DNA from 2 places in the Actinopolymorpha sp. NPDC004070 genome. Region 2 is predicted to be linked to the other one. Evidence: predicted binding sites of a transcription regulator. Region 2 holds the regulator's gene; the other holds the start of a gene.
What was found. The regulator LexA, encoded in region 2, represses DNA repair genes until DNA is damaged. The targets are predictions, from matches to a motif close to TCGAACANNTGTTCGA.
Positions count from the first base shown of each region.

Region 1: ABZV93_RS09715 (SAV_6107 family HEPN domain-containing protein) is a predicted target of LexA. The motif match lies at 6,299-6,314, and genes of this name have one in related genera.

Region 1 covers NZ_JBEXMJ010000004.1:187,484-196,855, forward strand. The annotation lists gene ABZV93_RS09695 (DUF58 domain-containing protein) at 1-1,444, shown strand, start outside; gene ABZV93_RS09700 (DUF3488 and transglutaminase-like domain-containing protein) at 1,441-3,798, shown strand; gene ABZV93_RS09705 (DUF3040 domain-containing protein) at 3,964-4,431, opposite strand; gene ABZV93_RS09710 (methyltransferase domain-containing protein) at 4,648-5,457, opposite strand; gene ABZV93_RS09715 (SAV_6107 family HEPN domain-containing protein) at 5,553-6,047, opposite strand; gene ABZV93_RS09720 (MFS transporter) at 6,576-8,033, shown strand; gene ABZV93_RS09725 (DUF4126 domain-containing protein) at 8,368-8,961, shown strand; gene ABZV93_RS09730 (FAD-dependent oxidoreductase) at 8,989-9,372, shown strand, end outside.
Region 2 covers NZ_JBEXMJ010000007.1:321,791-331,162, reverse strand. The annotation lists gene ABZV93_RS15505 (SDR family oxidoreductase) at 1-436, opposite strand, end outside; gene ABZV93_RS15500 (vitamin B12-dependent ribonucleotide reductase) at 818-3,667, opposite strand; gene nrdR (transcriptional regulator NrdR) at 3,853-4,347, opposite strand; gene ABZV93_RS15490 (LysM domain-containing protein) at 4,923-5,606, opposite strand; gene lexA (transcriptional repressor LexA) at 5,966-6,700, shown strand; gene ABZV93_RS15480 (hypothetical protein) at 6,744-7,610, shown strand; gene ABZV93_RS15475 (ATP-dependent DNA helicase) at 7,653-9,372, opposite strand, start outside.

The DNA.
Region 1 (9,372 bases), on a different contig from region 2:
CGGCCGGGCCTTTCTCGCCGCGGGTATCGCCGCCGCGGTCTGTGCCGTCGCCCTCGGGCAGAAGGACCTCCTCCGGGTGGCGATCTTCCTCCTCGCACTGCCGCTGGTGACCGTCCTCGTGGTCACCCGCACCCGCTACCGCATCGCCGCCTCCCGGACGATCGAGCCGGTGCGGGTGCAGGTCGGCGAGCAGGCGACCGTACGCCTGCGGCTGGAGAACGTCGGCCGGATGCCCACCGGACTGTTGCTCCTCGAGGACCAGGTGCCCCACCTCCTCGGTTCCAAGCCGCGGTTCGTGCTGGACCGCATGTCGGCCCGGTGGCGCCGCGACGTCACCTACCCCGTGCGGTCGGAGGCCCGCGGCCGGTTCACGGTCGGCCCGCTGACCCTGCGCGTCACCGATCCGTTCGGCCTGGTGGAGATGTCGCGGTCGTTCCGGTCCCAGGAGGTGTTCCTGGTGACGCCGCGGGTGCACGCCCTCCCGGCGGCGAAGGCGGCCGGTGAGTGGTCCAGCAGCGGTGAGAACAACCAGCGCGCGGTGTCCGCCGACGGCGAGGAGGACGTCACCGTCCGCGAGTACCGCGAGGGCGACGACCTGCGCCGGGTGCACTGGCGGTCCAGCGCTCGTCGCGGGGAGCTCATGGTGCGACGGGAGGAGCAACCCTGGCAGAGCCGCGCCACCGTGTTCCTGGACACCCGCCGGATCAGCCATCGCGGCAGCGGCGCCACGTCGTCCTTCGAGTGGGCGGTGAGCGCGGCCGGCTCCGTCGGCGTGCACCTGCTGCGCCGCGGCTTCTCCGTACGCCTGCAGACCGACGCCGGCGCCACGGTGCTGGCGACCGCGCGCGAGTCCGGCCCGTCGGTGGAGTCGGAGGGTCAGATCCTGGACGCACTCGCCGTGGTCGGCCCGTCGTCGATCGGCCACCTCTCCCAGACGTCCCTGACGGCGAGCAGCGACGGGTCGCACGGCCTGCTGGTGGCGGTGCTCGGCGTCGTCACACCCGCGGAGGCCCAGGCGCTGGTGCAGGCACGGCAGCGGTCCAGTGCAGCGTTCGCCATCGTCGTCGACACCCCGTCCTGGGCGGCCGGCAGCGAGCGCTCGCCCCAGGCCGTGGCCGAGCAGCTCGCCGAGAGCGTGCAGATGCTGCGCCGCGGCGGGTGGCGGGTCTGCGTGGTCAGGCACGGCACGAGCGTTCCGGCGGCCTGGGCCCAGCTCATGCTCGGCGAGGAGGCCACTCAGTCCGGGCCCCCGTCGTCTCCGTCGTCTCCGTCGTCTCCGTCGTCTCCGGCATCTTCTGCGTCTTCCGCATCTCACTCGTCCTCGTCCGCGCCGGTCGGCGCGACCGGACACCTGGCCGGGGTCGCGAACGACTCTCCGGCCCCTCCGGCCGCGACCTCGGCACCGGTGTCCCGTGAGCAGACCTGGGGAGGCCAGGCCTCATGAGCAGCGCGCTTCGCCGGAGCCTCGCGGGCTTCCTCGCCACCGTCCTCGCCTCGCTCGCGCTGTTCCCCGCCTACGCCAGCACCGAGTGGCTGTGGTCGGCGGTGCTGGCCGCGCTGTTCGTCTCCACGATCGGGTTCGTCCTGCGCCAGGTCGGCACGCCGCGACTGCTCGTTCCCCTAGGGCAGCTCGCCGCGCTCGGCTGGGCGTTCGTACTCGTCTACGCACCACACGAGCTGCGGTTCGGGTTCCTGCCCACCGGCGAGTCGGTGCTCGCGCTGGCGCACCGCATCAACGACGGCCTGCTGATCGTGGTGCGGTACGCCGCACCGGTCCCCTACGACGCCGACCTGGTGATGGTGACCGCGATCGGCATCGGCCTGGTGGCGATCGCCGTCGACCTGCTGGCGGCGACGTACCGGCTGACCCCGTGGGCAGGCCTTCCGCTGCTGCTCGTTTACAGCATCCCGGCCACCACGGTCTCCGGCGGCATCTCCGCCCTCGCGTTCATTCCCGCCGCGATCGGCTACGTCGTCCTGCTGCTCGGCGAGGGCCGCGAACGCCTCGGTCGCTGGGGGCGCGTGATCGGCCTCGCCGACGACGTCGCCGGGCCGCAGGAGACCGTGCAGACGTCGCTTCTCGGCCAGACCGGCCGGCGGGTGAGCGCCGCCGTGATCGGGCTGGCGGTCGTCGTGCCCGCGGTCGTGCCGACGCTTCCGGAGAGCGTGCTCGGGCGCGGGGAGGGCGGCGGGCTCGGACCGGCCAGCAGGACGATCAAGGTGAACAACCCCATCGTCGATCTCAAGCGCGACCTGAAGCGCCCGCAGGACTTCCCGGTGATGACGTACACCACCGGAACGAACTCCCCCGACTACATCAAGCTCGTCACGCTGGACGAGTTCGACGGCGACCGCTGGCGGCCCTCGCCCCGCAGCGTCAGCAACGTCACCCCCGACCGGACCGACTACGCGCGGCTCCCCGACCCGCCGGGACTGCGCAGCAACGTCGCGAAGACCTCGGTGACGACGAAGTTCCAGGTGACCGACGCGCTGCAGTCGAGGTGGCTGCCGACGCCGTATCCCGCGACCGCGGTGAGGACGACGGCCGACTGGGGGTACGACCCGGCGACGCTGGACATCGTGCTCCGCGGTCAGGAGTCGGCCGGGCTCTCCTACGACGTACGCACCCTCGAGGTGGGCTACACCCCGGCCGAGCTCCGGGACGCCGGCCCGCCGCCGGCCGCGGTGTTCGACCGCTACACCAAGCTCCCGCCGAACATCCCGAAGGAAGTTCTGCGCCTTGCCAGGACGGAGACCGCCAAGGCGCAGACCGCCTACGACAAGGCGGTGGCGCTGCAGGCGTGGTTCCGCAACGACTTCATCTACGACCTCGAGGTCCAGCCCGGCCACGGCGGGTCGGCGATGCTCGAGTTCCTCGCCGACCGGCGCGGCTACTGCGAGCAGTTCGCCGCCACCATGGCCATCATGGCGCGCTCGCTCGGCATCCCCGCCCGGGTGGGCGTCGGCTACATGCCGGGCACGCGGCAGGCCGACGGGCGCTGGCTGGTGACCTCCCACGACTCCCACGCCTGGCCCGAGCTCTACTTCGCGGGATACGGCTGGGTGCGGTTCGAGCCCACGCCGCAGTCGCAGACCGGTGTCGCCCCGGTGTGGACCGTGCCCGACACCGCCACGCCGAACACGCGGGTCCCCGACCAGCGCAACAACCCCGAGGATCCGCGGCAGAACCGCAACCCGTCGTCGTCGCCGACGCCGCTGCCGAACCGGAACGACCACATCAACGCCGTACCCACCGCGCCGACCGGCCGGTCGTTCCACGTACTGCCCGTGCTGGTCGTGCTGGCGGCTCTCCTGGTGGTGGCCACGCCGATGCTGGCACGGGTCGGGATTCGCCGGCACCGCCTGACGCAGCGGGACCCGGAACGACTGGTCGAGGCCGCCTGGCGGGAACTCTCCGACGTGACGACCGACCTCGGGGTGCCGTGGGACACCGGCACGACGCCGCGCGCGGCCGGTGCCCGGCTGGCCGACCGGCTACCCGAGTCAGCACAGCAGGCGCTGCGCACCGTGGTCGACGCGGTCGAACGCGGTCGGTACGCGCCGGCTCCGGGCGAGGTCGGTGACGTGCGCGCCGCGGTGGTCACGGTGACCCGGGGGCTGTCCGGTCAGGTGACCCGGACCCGGCAACTACGGGCGTGGCTGGCGCCGGTCTCCCTGTGGCGTCGGCTGCCGGCGCTGTGGTCCCCGGTGAGCGGCCTGCTCGACCGGGTGGACACGCTCGGGCCGCGACTTGCCCGCCGGTGGCGGCGCGGCCGGATGGCCGGCACCAGCCGCTGAGCGCCGGTCACCGGCCAGCCGCCGAGCACCGAACCCGGTCACCGAACACCGGTCGCTGCACCGGCCACCGAGCACCTACACAGGGCGAGACGCGTTCGGCGAGGTGTGACTGTGGCGAGGTAGGTGCGGTGTCAGCGGCGGCCGAAGTCGGCCGTGGAGGTGGCGTCAGTAGCCGGACTCGCGGCGGCGCCGCCAGCGTTCCTCGACGCGCTGCATGAACGTGCCGCTGGGCTTGGGACGGCGGCCCCTCGGCTTCGGCTGTCCGCCTGGCTTTGCCTGGCCGCCGCGCGGTCGCTGCCCGCGACCCCGTAGTGGCACCACCTTCGGGGTCTCGCCGGCCGCGGGCATGTGCCGCAGGCTGGTCGCGACGTAGTAGGCGGAGACCAGCATGACCAGGAAGCCGAGCACGCTCACCGCCACGAAGGCGGAGTTCTGGCCGGTGGTCATCAGGATCGCGCCGCCGAGCATCAACACCATGCCGACGACGAAGACGGCGGCTCCGATCACGGCACGCCGACGCTGGCGCGTGCGCAGATCGACCCCCCGCAACGCCGAGGCCAACTTCGGGTCCTCGGCGGCAAGGGCCCGCTCCATCTGCTCGAGCAGTCGCTGCTCGTGGTCAGAGAGAGGCACCTGACCTCCAACGGGACACTGCCGTGTTCGATCTTCAATGAGCCTAGATGAAAGTCTAGGCAGGCTCGGAACGGCACGGTAGCCGACCTTGCACCTTCGACGGTACCGGCGGGTAAAAGTCGGCTACGACGACCTCTGTCCGCATGGCGACGTTCGATGCGATGCTTCCCACCGACACGGTACCCGAGCGGACGGCTTCAGGCCCGGCGGGCGGGATCACTGCCTGCGGGCAAGTACGTGGAGCTGGGCGGACAGGACGCGAAACTTCGGATGTGCCGAGGCTTGCGACTCCAGGTCGAGCAGGGCGGCGGTCGCCCCGGGCTCGTCGGCCAGACCGGCCGGCAGCAGATCGGCGAAGACCCGGACACCGCGTTCGTCGACCACCACGAGTCCGGCGTTCTCGGCAAGCCCGCGCAACTGTTCGGGGGTGAAGCGGCGTGGGGTCGGGCCGGCTTCCGCCGGGTCGTCCGCGGCGTCGAGTGCCGCCCGCGCCTGATCGAGGTGACCGCTCAGCACCTTGGCCAGCACGGCGGCATAGCGGTTGGCCGCCACCAGGCTGAGCGCGCCTCCCGGCCGCAGCACACCCGCCATCGCGTCCACGGCCACCTGCGGATCGTCGACCACTTCCAGCACGCTGTGGCAGAGCACCAGGTCGGTGGTGGCCTCGCCGAGGAGCTCCCGCAGGCTCACCGCGTCACCCTGCACGGCCTGGACACGCTCGGTGACCCGCGCCTCCGCGGCCCGGCGCTCGAGCGCGGCCAGGGAGTCCGGGCTGGGATCGACGACTGTGACCTGGTGACCCATCCGCGCGATCGGGACCGCGAGGTGTCCGGTGCCGCCGCCGGCGTCGACCACCCGGAGAGCAGACCGACCGGACTTGGCCACCTGGTCGTCGAGGGCGGCCCGCACCAGGCGGCCGAGCACCTCGTCACGAAGGGAGCGGCGACGTCCGGGTGCCGAACCGCTGAAGGAGTCGGCGGCCCGGTGAGTGGCACCGCCTTCGACGTCCGGGCTGCGCTCGGGCACGAAACGGCCCTCCTCTGGGCTGGATGACAGGCGCCACCAGCCTAGGGTCTGCCCAGCGGATCAGGGTCGCGTGGTGAGCGGGCCGTCCGCGCCAGTCAGGCGGCCGCCCCCGGACCGTGGACTCGCAGGCCCGTCCGGCTCAGCCGATCGCCGTCGGCCGGGTCGGACTGCTGCGGCAGCGAGGGCTGGTGCGGCAACTCCAGCATCGCCTCCACGACCGCGATGAAGCGCTCGACGTCGCGAACCAGATCGTCGGCGTCCCGGTCGGTCACCGCCCTGGGGAGTCCTGCCTCGGCGGCCGCGCGCTTGCCGGCTCCCGCGGCGAAGAACGCGGCCCACTCCGCGAGCTCCGGGGCGACCCGGGCCAGGAGCGTCCACGCGTCACGACGACCGCGCCGGACGGTCGGCCCGGTGCGCGCGGCCAGGACCGCCGCCGCGGTGCGCAGGGCGGCGACGTGGGCGGCGGAGTAACGCTCGGTCGCGAGCTGGGCCATCCGGGCCTCGGCCAGGGACGTCCGGGCGCGGTCGAGCGCCTCGAAGACACTCGGGCCGAGCGGAGCCTGGAACGACGGACTCGACTGTGTGCGCATGAGTTAGCCCTTCCGTTGCCTCAGAGCACCCGCCCCGGCCGTGGCCGGGACGGAGCCTGCCTGCTGCCCGCCGGCACCGGCGCCGACGAGGCGCCGAGCTCGCCGGCCGCCGAACCGGGCGGGACGCTTTCCCCTGCCCCTGCACGTCCCGCCCGGGGTCAACGGCGATCCGCCGGAGGAAGGGACGAGCCTCCTCCGCCGGACTTCGCGAACCGACTCCGGAGATCGCTCGGCTCCCCCGAATCGGTAGATCGAACATACGTTCGACCTACGAGAGAAGTTAACCCACCCGGCCGTCGCCGTCAACCGAACCCGGGACGTCTGCCCGGGCGAGGTGGCGCGAGGCCTCGCGTGACACTCAGGTACTGCCATGTCGACAGTCTTGCGGTGACCACCGACAGTTCCGCCCGACGCCGGCCAGGAGGGCCGGACTCCCACCGGAGCGGAATCCGGGCAGCCGGGAACTTCAGTGATTTTCTGTGACGAAAGTCGTACGCACCGTGTCTTTGTTGCGGCAAGATGCGAAAGGTGAGAGCAACCGACGGGCCGGCTCAGACCGGCTATCGCGGCCTGCTCCGGGACCACGAGTTCTCGGGGCTGTTCGTCGCGGACGTCACCTCGCGAATCGGCAGCCAGCTGGGGAAGTTCGCTCTGGCCGCCCTCGTCTACGAACGCACCCGGTCGGCCGCCCTGGCCGCGGTGACGTTCGCGGTCACCTACCTGCCCGGCCTGCTCGGCGGCCCGGTGCTGTCCACGCTGGCCGACCGGCTCCCCCGGCGCGGCATCCTGATCACCTGCGACGTCGTACGAGCCGTGCTCACGGCGCTGATCGCCCTCCTCGGCGACCACGTCCCGCTGGCGCTCGCCCTGCTCCTGCTCGCTGAGTTCTTCCGGGTGCCGTTCGGAGCCGCGCGGACCGCGATCCTGGCCGACGTCCTGCCCGCCGAGCGGTTCGCCGCCGGAAACGCTCTGGTCGCCACCAGCCAGCAGGCCGTCCAGGTGATCGGCTTCGCGGCCGGTGGGTTCGTCGTCGTCCTCATCGGCTCGCCCGCGGCGCTGGGCGTCAACGCGCTGGCGTACGCCGTCTCGGCCGTCCTGCTGGCGGTGTTCGTCCTGCCGCGACCGGCACCGGCCCGCCCGGCCGGTGCGCGTCAGCCGATCCTGCGCGACACCTGGCAGGGCCTGCGGGTCGTCCGGGACACCACCCGGATGCCGAGCCTGTTCTGCCTGCTGTTCCTGGGGCCGACGGTCCTGGCCACCGCGGAAGGGCTCGCCCTGCCGCTGGCCGCCGAACTCGGCCTCGGCGACCAGGGCGCGGGCATCCTGCTCGCGGCGGCCCCGCTGGGCAGCGCGGTCGGCCTGCTCGCGGTGGGGCGGATGCCCGCGCCCGCGCGGGAACGCCTGGTGGCTCCTGGTGCGGTCGCGGTCGGGATGTGCGTGGCGGCGGCCGGGCTGGCGGGGCCCTCCGTGCTCGTGGTGGCGGCCCTGCTGCTGGCCGGTCTGGCGATGGGACACGTCGCCCAACTGCAGGCAGCCATCGTCGGGCTGGTGCCCGCCGGCGCGCGGGGCCGGGTGATCGGCCTTGCCAACACCGCACTGCAGTTCGGCCAGGCACTGGCCCTCCTGCTCGCCGGGGTGATCGCCCAGGCGACGTCGAGTCGAGGGGTGCTGGTCGGTGCCGGTGTGGCCGCCGGGCTCGCGGCCGCTGCCGTGGCCGGCCGGGATTCGGTCGTGCGACATGCGAGCCGACCCCGACCGGAGATCGCCCCCGGTCCGCGGAGCGGAAGCCCGGTGGCGCCGAGCGTGGCGGGCCCGGCGGGAGCGCAACGGGCCGACGTACGGTCGGACGTGGTGCGGCCGGCGACTGTGCAGCTGGCGAAGGGGCAGCCGACGAAGGTGCAACAGCCGAATGTGCGGCCGACGAAGGCGGGGCCGGCCGAAGTGCGGCTGGCCGGCCGGGAGGCGGAGCATCGGCCGGCAGGGTGAGCCCCACCCCCGTGGGGGCCCACCCGCGCCGTCCCGCCGCGGCGGCGAATGGTCCGGGCCCAGGACCACCGCTGTGGCGGGCGTTCGCGGCCCTGAGGACCGCCGAACGCGTTGGAAAGATCCTGTCTCGGACCGGCCGACGCGAGCATCCGGCGTCGTACTCATTCCCACGTAGGTACTCACCACTCCTGGCCCGGGCGTCCGGTGGGGGCCGGACACCAGCGGGCTTGGGTACCCGGCGCCGACACGGCGGCACGGCGGACGCGTTCGGCCGGGGTCGTGGGTGAGACTGTGCTGGCGTGGAGTCCCGCGAGGAGAGAGGAGGGCGGGCGAGGTGGAACTGCTTCCGCTGGTGTTCACCACCGGCTGGGCGAGCGGCGTCAACGCCTACGCGACCGTCCTGCTCCTCGGCCTGCTCGGCAGGTTCCTCGGCGTCGAGGGCATACCGGCCGCCCTGGAACGCACCGACGTTCTGCTGGCCGCGGCCGGTCTGTACGCGCTGGAGTTCGTGGCCGACAAGATCCCGTACGTCGACTCCGGCTGGGACGCGGTCTCCACCGCGATCCGGCCCACGGTCGGTGCGATCGTCGGGCTGTTGATCGCCGGCCACGCGGGCGACCTCGACCAGGCGCTGTCGGCGACCGTGGCGGGAACGACCGCGCTGGCCAGCCATGCCGTCAAGACGGGCTTGCGGTTCGCGGTCAACACCTCACCGAAGGCGGTCGGCAACGTCGCGATCAGCCTGGGCGAGGACCTGTCGGTGGCGGGCGCCCTTGCCCTCGCGGTGACCTGGCCGTGGACGGCGTTCTCGCTGGTTCTCGGCACCCTCGCCGGCGGTGGCCTGCTGACCCTGGCGCTGACCCGGCGGGTCCGCCGCGGATACCGCCGGTGGCGCGAACGCCGGCACCAGGTCCTCGAGCAGCCCTGACCTCACCGGACGCTAGGGTCTGGCGGCGTGGCACAGGTGGTGGTGGTCGGTGGCGGCCTCGGCGGACTCGCGGCGGCGGCCAGGCTGGCGAAGCTGGGCCACGACGTCTGCCTGTGCGAGGCGACGGACCGGCTCGGCGGAGCCGTGGCGAGCGTGGAACACGGCGGGTTCCGGTGGGACCTCGGACCGGCCACGATGACTCTGCCGGCGACGGTGCGCGACCTGTTCCGCAAGTCCGGCCGCCCCCTGGAACGCGTTCGCACGCTTCTGCCGGTGTCCACTCCCCGCCGGCACGTCTTCGCCGACGGGACGATCCTCGACCTGCCGGTGGAGAGCCGATCGGGTCAGCGCGAGGCCCTCGAAGCGGTGCTGGGCCCGGACGCGGCGACGGCATGGGAGACCACCGTCGAC
Region 2 (9,372 bases):
GGTCCTCCTCCGCGGCGAGCTTGGCCCGCAGATAGGCGACGAACACCTCGTCCACGCCTTCGGGAGTGGCCCCGTCGCGGACGGACTCCACTCCCATCGACGACACCTGGAGGAATCGCCGCACCCTGGCCTGCTCGGCCGCAGTGGCCAGCAGGACTGCCGCGCCCCGGTCGACGGTGTCCTTGCGGGCGATCCCGCTACCGGGCCCGGCCCCCGCGCTGAAGACGGCGGCGTCGGAGTCGGCCAGGAGGTCGGACACCTCGTCGGCGTCGGCGTGCTCCAGGTCGAGCACGGCCGGCCGAACGCCGATGGCCTCCAGGTCGGCGGCGTGAGCGGGGTTGCGGATGATCCCCACCACCTCGTCCCCGCGCCGGGCCAGCAGGGTCCCGAGCCGAATCCCGACCTTGCCGTGGGCACCAGCCACTACGACGCGCATCGCCGCCGCCTCCTCGTGTGTCGTCGTATCGTCGGTCAGCTCTGCTGCTGGTCGCGCACCTCGGTGGCGATGTTGCTCAGCGTCTCGGTAAGCCCGGTGTCGATCGCCGGGTCGTCGGCCCGCTCGGTGTGCAGTGTCATCCACCCCCACCTTGTTGCCGCCCTCGACCTCGGCGCGGGTCATCGAGTGGAAGTACCGCGGCAGGTGCGAGACGTCGGAGAAGTAGCCGAAGGCCACATCGGAGGCGGCATGGACGGTCGTGCTGGCCTGGTGGGTTCCCAGGTCGCCCACCTGACCACGGCCTGGAACTACCCGCAACCGGGCGTCCCCGAAACCGGAGTTTCGGGGACGCCCGGTGCTACCGATGGCTGGTGCGCGGACTCAGCTGCAGCCGCTGGTGCTGCCGCACCCCTCGCAGACGAAGCAGCTTCCGGCCGGGCGCATCTTCGTACCGCAGGTGAAGCACAGCGGCGCGTCGGCGGTGGTGCCCTGGATCGCCTCCAGCAGCTCGGTCGAAGTGTGCGCCTCGACCGGCGCCGGCTTGGCGGCCGGTTCGGACACCGCAGCCTTCTCGGCCTCCTCGACCCGGCGGAGCGAGGACGCGTCACCGGTGTCCGTGGGCACCTCGGCCGGCTCGTACGATCCCGTTTCGAGCTGGCGCTGGCGCTCGTCGGCGGAGTAGATCCCGAGTGCGGACCGCTTCTCGAACGGCAGGTAGTCCAGGGCCAGCCGGCGGAAGATGTAGTCCATCATCGACTGCGCCATCCGGACGTCGGGGTCGTCGGTCATCCCGGCCGGCTCGAAGCGCAGGTTGGTGAACTTCTGGACGAACGTCTCCAGCGGAACGCCGTACTGCAGCGCGATCGAGATCGCGATCGAGAAGGCGTCCATCACCCCGGCCAGGGTCGAACCCTGCTTGCCGAGCTTCAGGAACACCTCGCCCAGCCCGTCGTCGGGGTAGGAGCCGGCGGTCATGTACCCCTCGGCACCGCCCACGGTGAACGACGTGGTGCGCGACGGGCGCGACTTCGGCAGCCGCTTGCGAGTGGGGCGGTACTCCACCACCACCTGCGGCGAGGTCCCCTCCTCCTCCTTCGCCTCGGCCTTCTTGGCCCGGGCGTCGGACAGCGGCTGGCCGACCTTGCAGTTGTCGCGGTAGATGGCGAGTGCCTTCAGGCCCAGCTTCCAGCCCTGGAAGTAGATCTCCTCGACTTCCTCCACGCTCGCAGTCTCCGGCATGTTGACCGTCTTGGAGATCGCGCCGGACACGAACGGCTGCACCGCGGCCATCATGTTCACGTGGCCCATCGGGCGGATCGCCCGGGCACCCATCGCGCAGTCGAACACCTCGTAGTGCTCGGGCTTGAGGCCGGGCGCGTCGATGACGTGGCCGTGCTCGGCGATGTACTCGACGATCGCCTCGACCTGCTCCTGCTGGTAACCGAGGCACGCCAGCGCCCGCGGGACGGTGTTGTTGACGATCTGCATCGACCCGCCGCCGACCAGCTTCTTGAACTTGACCAGCGCGAGGTCGGGCTCGATCCCGGTGGTGTCGCAGTCCATCGCCAGGCCGATGGTGCCGGTGGGCGCGATGACCGACGCCTGGGCGTTGCGGTAGCCGTGCTTGGCACCGACCTCCAGCGCGCGCTGCCAGGCCTGCCCGGCAGCGGACAGGACCGAGCGGTCGAGCTCGCCGACCGAGCGCACGGCGTCGTTGGCCGCAGCGTGTTTGCGGATCACCCGCTGGTGCGGCACGGAGTTGCGGGCGTAACCGGCGTACGGGCCGACGATGCCGGCCAGCTCGGCCGAGCGCTTGTAGGCGGTGCCGGTCATCAGCGAGGAGATCGCCGCCGCCATCGCCCGGCCGCCGTCGGAGTCGTAGCCGTGGCCGGTGGCCATCAGCAGCGCGCCGAGGTTGGCGTAGCCGATGCCGAGCTGGCGGTAGTCGCGGGTCGTCTCCCCGATCGCCTCGGTCGGGAAGTCGGCGAAGCAGATCGAGATGTCCATCGCGGTGATGACCAGCTCGACGGCCTTGGCGAAGTTCTCCACGTCGAACTGCCCGTCGTCCCGCAGGAACTTCAGCAGGTTGAGCGAGGCGAGGTTGCACGAGGAGTTGTCCAGGTGCATGTACTCCGAGCACGGGTTGGACGCGGTGATCCGCCCGGTCTCGGGGCAGGTGTGCCAGTCGTTGATGGTGTCGTCGTACTGCAGACCCGGGTCGGCGCAGCCCCACGCCGCCTCGGCGATCCGGCGGAACAGCTCCTTGGCGTCGACGTCCTCGAGCACCTCGCCGGTCTGCCGGGAGCGCAGGCCGAACGACGTGCCGCCCTCCACCGCACGCATGAACTCGTCGGAGACCCGGACCGAGTTGTTGGCGTTCTGGTACTGCACGGAGTGGATGTCGGCGCCGCCGAGGTCCATGTCGAACCCGGCGTCGCGCAGCGCACGGATCTTGTCCTCCTCGCGCGCCTTGGTCTCGATGAACTCCTCCACGTCGGGGTGGTCGACGTCGAGGATGACCATCTTCGCCGCCCGGCGGGTGGCACCGCCGGACTTGATCGTCCCGGCGGAGGCGTCGGCGCCGCGCATGAACGACACCGGGCCGGAGGCGGTGCCACCGGAGGAGAGCAGCTCCCGGCTGGCCCGGATGCGGGAGAGGTTGACCCCCGCGCCGGAGCCGCCCTTGAAGATCAGCCCCTCCTCCTTGTACCAGTTCAGGATGGAGTCCATCGAGTCGTCGACGGCGAGGATGAAGCACGCCGAGACCTGCTGGGGCGAGGGCGTTCCGACGTTGAACCACACCGGGCTGTTGAAGCTGAAGTACTGGTGCAGCAGCATCCAGACCAGCTCGTGCTCGAACACCTCGGCGTCGGCCGGAGTGGCGAAGTAGCCGTGCTCCTCACCGGCCGCGCGGTAGGTCTTCACCACCCGGTCGATGAGCTGCTTCAGGGTCCACTCGCGCTCGGGGGTGCCGACGGCGCCACGGAAGTACTTCGTGGTGACGATGGTGGACGCGTTGACCGACCAGAAGTCGGGGTATTCGACACCGCGCTGTTCGAAGACGGTCTCGCCGGTCTTCCAGTTCTGCTGAACGACGTCCCGGCGCTCCCAGGTCACCTCGTCGTACGGATGGGTGCCGGGGGTGGTGAAGATCCGGTTGACCTTCAGTCCCTTCGCCGAGCGCCCTTTCGCGCCCCCGCGAGTGCTGGGACCGCTGACCGTCTCCGTCATGCTGGTTCTCCTTGTCCTGCTGATCGTCTGCCCTGATCAGCCTCGTGGTCCGGGCGGGACGCTTCCCCTCGTCCGCCCCGGGCAGGTCGTGGACTTCTCGTGGACTTTCTTCGTGTTCCGTCGTCGTGGGCGGCCGGCGTGTCCGCGCCGGGTGCGTCCGGGGCCGCTCGTCCGGGGCCGCTCGTCTAGGGCCGGGTGGGTTGGTGCCCCGGCCGTGGCTCGGGCACCGTCTCGTCGTGTTCGGCACGCAGCACCGCGATCTCGGCCTCGAAGTCGGCCAGGGTGTCGAAGCTGCGGTAGACGCTGGCGAAGCGCATGTAGGCCACCTCGTCCAGCTCTCGGAGCGGACCGAGAATGGCGAGCCCCACCTCGTGCGAGGGGATCTCCGCCGAACCGGTGGACCGGATCGCCTCCTCCACCCGCTGGGCCAACTGCGCGAGAGAGTCCTCGGTGACCGGGCGGCCCTTGCACGCCTTGCGGACCCCGGTGATGACCTTCTCGCGGCTGAACGGCTCGGTGACGCCGCTGCGTTTGACCACCGCGAGCGTGACCTGCTCGACCGTGGTGAACCGGCGCTCGCAGTCCAGGCACTGGCGCCGGCGCCGGATGGCCGCGCCGTCGTCGGCGGTGCGGCTGTCGACCACCCGACTGTCAGGATGCCGGCAGAACGGGCAGTGCATCGCCTCGTGACTCCCCTCGCCGCCGGCGGGCGCGACGCCCGGCCGATCTCCGTCCGACACCCGCCGGCACCCTCTCCCCTGGGGACGAACCTGTGGATGACCTGGGGAGAACCTGTGCCTTGCGAATCACAACCTGTGGATGACTTACAGGTCTGTAACTACCACATCTAGGGGTACGCTACGTCGGTCCCGCCGGGCACGCAAGGCGCCCTGCGTGTCGCCGCGCACACGTGTCGGCGTCCTTGCAGGTCAGGCTCGCGGGGCGATTCGAAAGCAAGTTTCCGGCTCGGCGTGTCGGCCCGGAGATGTCGCGAATGGGCGACCTGTTCCTCCGCCGGTGGGGGCACGGAAGCGCACGGGACATGCCGGCACACGGCGCCCACGCCTGCACCGGCGGCCGGCGAGAGGCACAGGTCGGCGAGAGGCACAGGTCCGCGAGAGGCAGGTCGGAGGCAGGTCGGGGGATGGGCGAACAAGCCGCGGGACGGGCAGACACCCGGGCGGCAGCGCAACCGTGCACGTACGCAGTCGGACAGGCCGGCGGAAGGGACCTGGACAGACTGGCCGAAGGCGGGTCAGCGGGCCTGAACGGGGACGATCAGCCGCTGGCCGGCGCGCAGGTCTCCGGCGCGGGACAGGTCGTTCAGCCGGGCGATCTCGTCGACGGTCGCCCGCGGGTCGGCGCCAGGGGTGAGCTGGGTGGCGATCCCCCACATCGTCTCCCCGGGCTCCACCGTGATCGTGGTCGTGGCAGTCGGACGCTCCGCCCCGCCGGCCGCGGCATCGAACGCGGCCTGCGCCAGGAGCCCGAGGACGGCAACGAACGCCAGCGCCGCCATGGCCGTCAGCGTGGTCAGCGCCAGCCGGCCCCGCCGGGTCAGGCGCAGAGTGGAGGCGCCGTCCCGCCCGTCGTCCGGAAGCACGCACGACCGGACGCCCCGCGGTCGCGGGGGACGTCGGCGATCGGCCGGCGACCGCCGGGTGGGGCGCACCTGCCCGGGCGCCACCTCGCGCGGATCGACGTGAGGGACGGCAGGAACCTCCGCCCGAGCCCCGCCCATCCCCTCGTGCGGAACGCGGAGGAACGGGTGGACGCCGCGGGACGGGACGCCGTCACGCCGCACGCCATCGGCACGGCCGGCGCCCGGGTCCACCGGTGGCGCGACCGGACTGAGGTGCCGGCGGCCGCGCTCGGGAGCACCGCCGGCCCGACGGGACACGAAGTCCTCGAGATAGACCACCGACGCGCTGTTGCTCATCGTCCGACCTCCCACGAACACCGATTCACTTCCGTCACGTCGTCGCCCTCCGCCGTGTCGGCGCCGGCCGCTTCCGCTTCACACGTCCGCGTCTCCACTTCCGGCATCGGCGCTCGAACGACTGTTCGACGTACTTACTGATGGATTTCTACACCAGCCCACCGACAAGCACCAGAGTTCGCTCGAAAACACGTTCGACGCGGCTGTCCGGACGCTCCCTTACCTGGTGTTTCGTGGTTTCGTAAAACAATCGCGACACGCGTCGAACAGATGTTTGAAAGTGCTCTGACCAGGCTCTAGGCTCACTTCCGAGGGTCGGCAGAGTCGCGACCCGAAATCTGTGGAAGGAGACAGCCGCTATGCCCAAGCGGAAAAACACAGCGACCGAGTCCCCGACGGCGACCGTCCGGGAGCTCCCCGACGGACCACCCGACGCGACCGGGCTCACTCCACGCCAGCGACGCATCCTCGAGGTGATCCGCGACTCGGTGGAGACGCGCGGTTATCCCCCGGCGATGCGTGAGATCGGTGACCTCGTAGGGCTGACGTCGTCCTCGTCGGTCGCCCACCAGCTAAGGGTCCTGGAGACCAAGGGCTTCATCCGCCGCGACCCCAACCGGCCCCGGGCGCTCGAGGTGCTCGCACCGTCCACGTCCACCCGGCGGCCCCTGGCGGGAGTGCCGGCCTACGACGAGACCGACAGCGGCGAGGACCGCCCGGCCCCCGCGTTCGTGCCGGTGGTGGGCCGGATCGCGGCCGGTGGCCCGATCCTGGCCGAGCAGTCGGTCGAGGAGATCATGCCGCTGCCGCGCCAGCTCGTCGGCGAGGGTGAGCTCTTCCTGCTCCGCGTCCGAGGCGACTCCATGGTGGAGGCGGCCATCTGCGACGGCGACTGGGTGGTCGTGCGCCAGCAGCCCGAGGCGGAGTCGGGGGAGATCGTCTCGGCGATGATCGACGGCGAGGCGACCGTCAAGACCTATCGGCCCCGTGACGGCAAGGTGTGGCTGGTGCCTCACAATCCGGCGTACGAGCCCATCCCTGGAGACGATGCCGTCATTCTCGGTAAGGTCGTCGCCGTTCTACGTCGCGTCTGAGCAGGATGCGACGCTCGTCACAGGAGTCATCACCGGGAGCGACATGTCCGACCCAGCGGCTGAGACCGGCACCACGCCCGGATCCGATCAGGCACCCGTCAACATAGGTGTTGCCGAGTCCGGGCGTCCGGGACCTCCTCCGAAGGAGCCGCTGGACCCCAACGCCGGGAAGAGTCTGACCATCGAGGTGGACGGGACGCGATGGGCACGCGTCCCGATCCAGACCGACCTGTTCGGCCGGGGTGACCCGGTGGCGGACAAACTCAGCGACTACGTGGTCAAGACGGTCCGGCTCGCCGAGGACGACAGCAGGTTCGAGGGCGCGTTCGACGAGCCCTGGTACGTCGTGGTGAGCGAGAAGATCGTGGCGATCTCCCAGGGACGGTCCTACTTCACCTGGGAGATCAACCCGACTCCGGCGGCCCGGGTGCTGTCGAAGTGGGTGCAGCGCACACCGCACGGCATCGGACTCGGCAGCCCGTGGACCATGCAGCTGGCGATCAAGGAGGCCGGGCTTCCGCGCATCATGGTCGCGGCCGGGGCGAGCGTCGTGGGCAAGGCACTGGGCCGGCGCGGCTGGTTCTACCGGGTCGCCGGTCACCGGGTCAACGCGATCGACGGCCCGACGCCCTACTCCGCGTTCCCGTCCAACGTCTCCGCGAAGCTGCCGCCGAAGGCCCCCGACAAGATGGCCGCCGAGATCACCGCGACGCTTCGCAAGGTGCTCCCGCCGGGTCCGGCCGGCACGCTCGGCGGCACCGTGGTGATCGATTCCAACGACCTGGGCCGGGATGTCCTGGGCCACGACACCAGCCGGCCGGCCGAGTTCTTCGCCGAGCTCTTCCGCGACAACCCGTTCGGCCAGGGCCGGCAGCAGACCCCTGTCGCGGTGTGCGTCCACCGCCCCTGACCCGGCCGGCGACCAGCTGACGCCGGCTGTGCTCGCGCGGTCTCAGCTCTCGCGGGCCGACCGCAGCCGGCGCAGCGCACCGAGCGCGACGTCGCGGTCTCCGGTGAACCACATCGGCGGCAGCGACGCCCGCAGGTAGTTGCCGTATCGCGCGGTGACCAGCCGCGGGTCGAGCACCGCCACCACTCCACGGTCGGTCGACCTGCGGATGAGGCGACCGACCCCCTGCGCGAGCAGGAGCGCGGCGTGCGTGGCCGCCACGGACATGAAGCCGTTCCCTCCCGCCTCGTCGACCGCGCGCTGACGCGCCGACATCAGCGGGTCGTCCGGGCGCGGGAACGGAATCCTGTCGATGATCACGAGCTGACAGGCGTCCCCCGGCACGTCGAGGCCCTGCCACAGGGACAGCGTCCCGAACAACGACGTGTCCGGCTCGGCGGCGAACCTCCGGTGCAGCTCACTCAGCTGCCCCTCGCCCTGGCAGAGCACCTCCGTTCCCAGCCGGTCCCGCACCGCCGCGGCCGCCTCCTCCGCCGCCCGGCGGGACGAGAACAACCCCAACGTCGCACCGCCGGCCGCCTCCACCAGCTCGCCGACCTCCTCCAGGACACGCGGGGAGATCCCGCCACGACCGGGCGGAGCCAACCTGCGGGCGACGTAGAGGATCGCCTGCCGCTCGTAGTCGAACGGCGAGCCGACATCCAGAGCGCGCCATGGCAGCGGCTCCACGACGTCCTTGCCGCCCTCACCCGCCGGTTCGCGGTCCTGCTTCCCGGTCTGTTCGGGCGTACCCCCGCCGGCCCGGCCGTCCTCCCCGTCCGGGATCCGGTCGACCGGGCGCAGACCCACCGACCGTGCGGCGGAGTCGAAGTCCCCGCCCAGCTTCAGTGTTGCCGAGGTGAGGACGCAGGTCCGCTCGGCGAGCAGCTTCTCCCGTAGCAGGCCCGCGACCGACAGCGGCGCGACCCGAAGCTCCGGACCACCCCGCTCGCGTTCGGCCACCCACACCACGTCGTACGGCGACAACGCGCTGACGCGTTCGGCGACGTCGCGGATCTGCTCGACGTAGGAACGCGCCTGCCGCCGGCCCGACTCGGCGTCGGAGTCCTTCTTCTCGCTGGGGAACGCCGACCAGGCCGCGCGCGCGGAGTCACGGACCAGTGCGACCGCGGCGGCCAGCTCAGAGCTGGGTGTCTCCACCCTGCCCAGCGGGGCGGACGCCAGCGCCGAGCGCAGCGCCTCCCCCGCGTCCTCCAGCGGGTCGGCCTCACCGCCCTCGCAGAACGGGGTCGCCCTCCGGGCGGCGCGCTCGATCATGCCCGGGCTGAGCTCGGCCGAGGCGGTCCCGGTCACCCGGGCGGCGAGTTCGTGCGCCTCGTCGATGATCACCACGTCATAGTCCGGGAGCACCGAGATGTTCTCCAGCGCGTCGATGGCGAGGAGCGCGTGGTTGGTGACGATCACGTCCGCCGCGAGAGCGCGCTCGCGGGCGCGTTCGGCGAAGCACTCCTCGCCGTACGGGCAGCGCTGCGCGCCCAGGCACTCCCGGGAGGACACCGCGACCTGCGCCCAGGCGCGGTCCTGGTGGGTGGGCGCGGCGTCCCGGTCACCGTCACCGCCGGTCTGCGCCTGCTTCGCCGCCCACGACCGAAGCTCCAGCACCTGCCGGCCGAGCGGACCGCTCGGCACGCGTTCCAGCAGCGCGCCCTGCTCGTCGGGCACACCGTCACGGACGCGGTGCAGGCAGGCGTAGTTGTGGCGT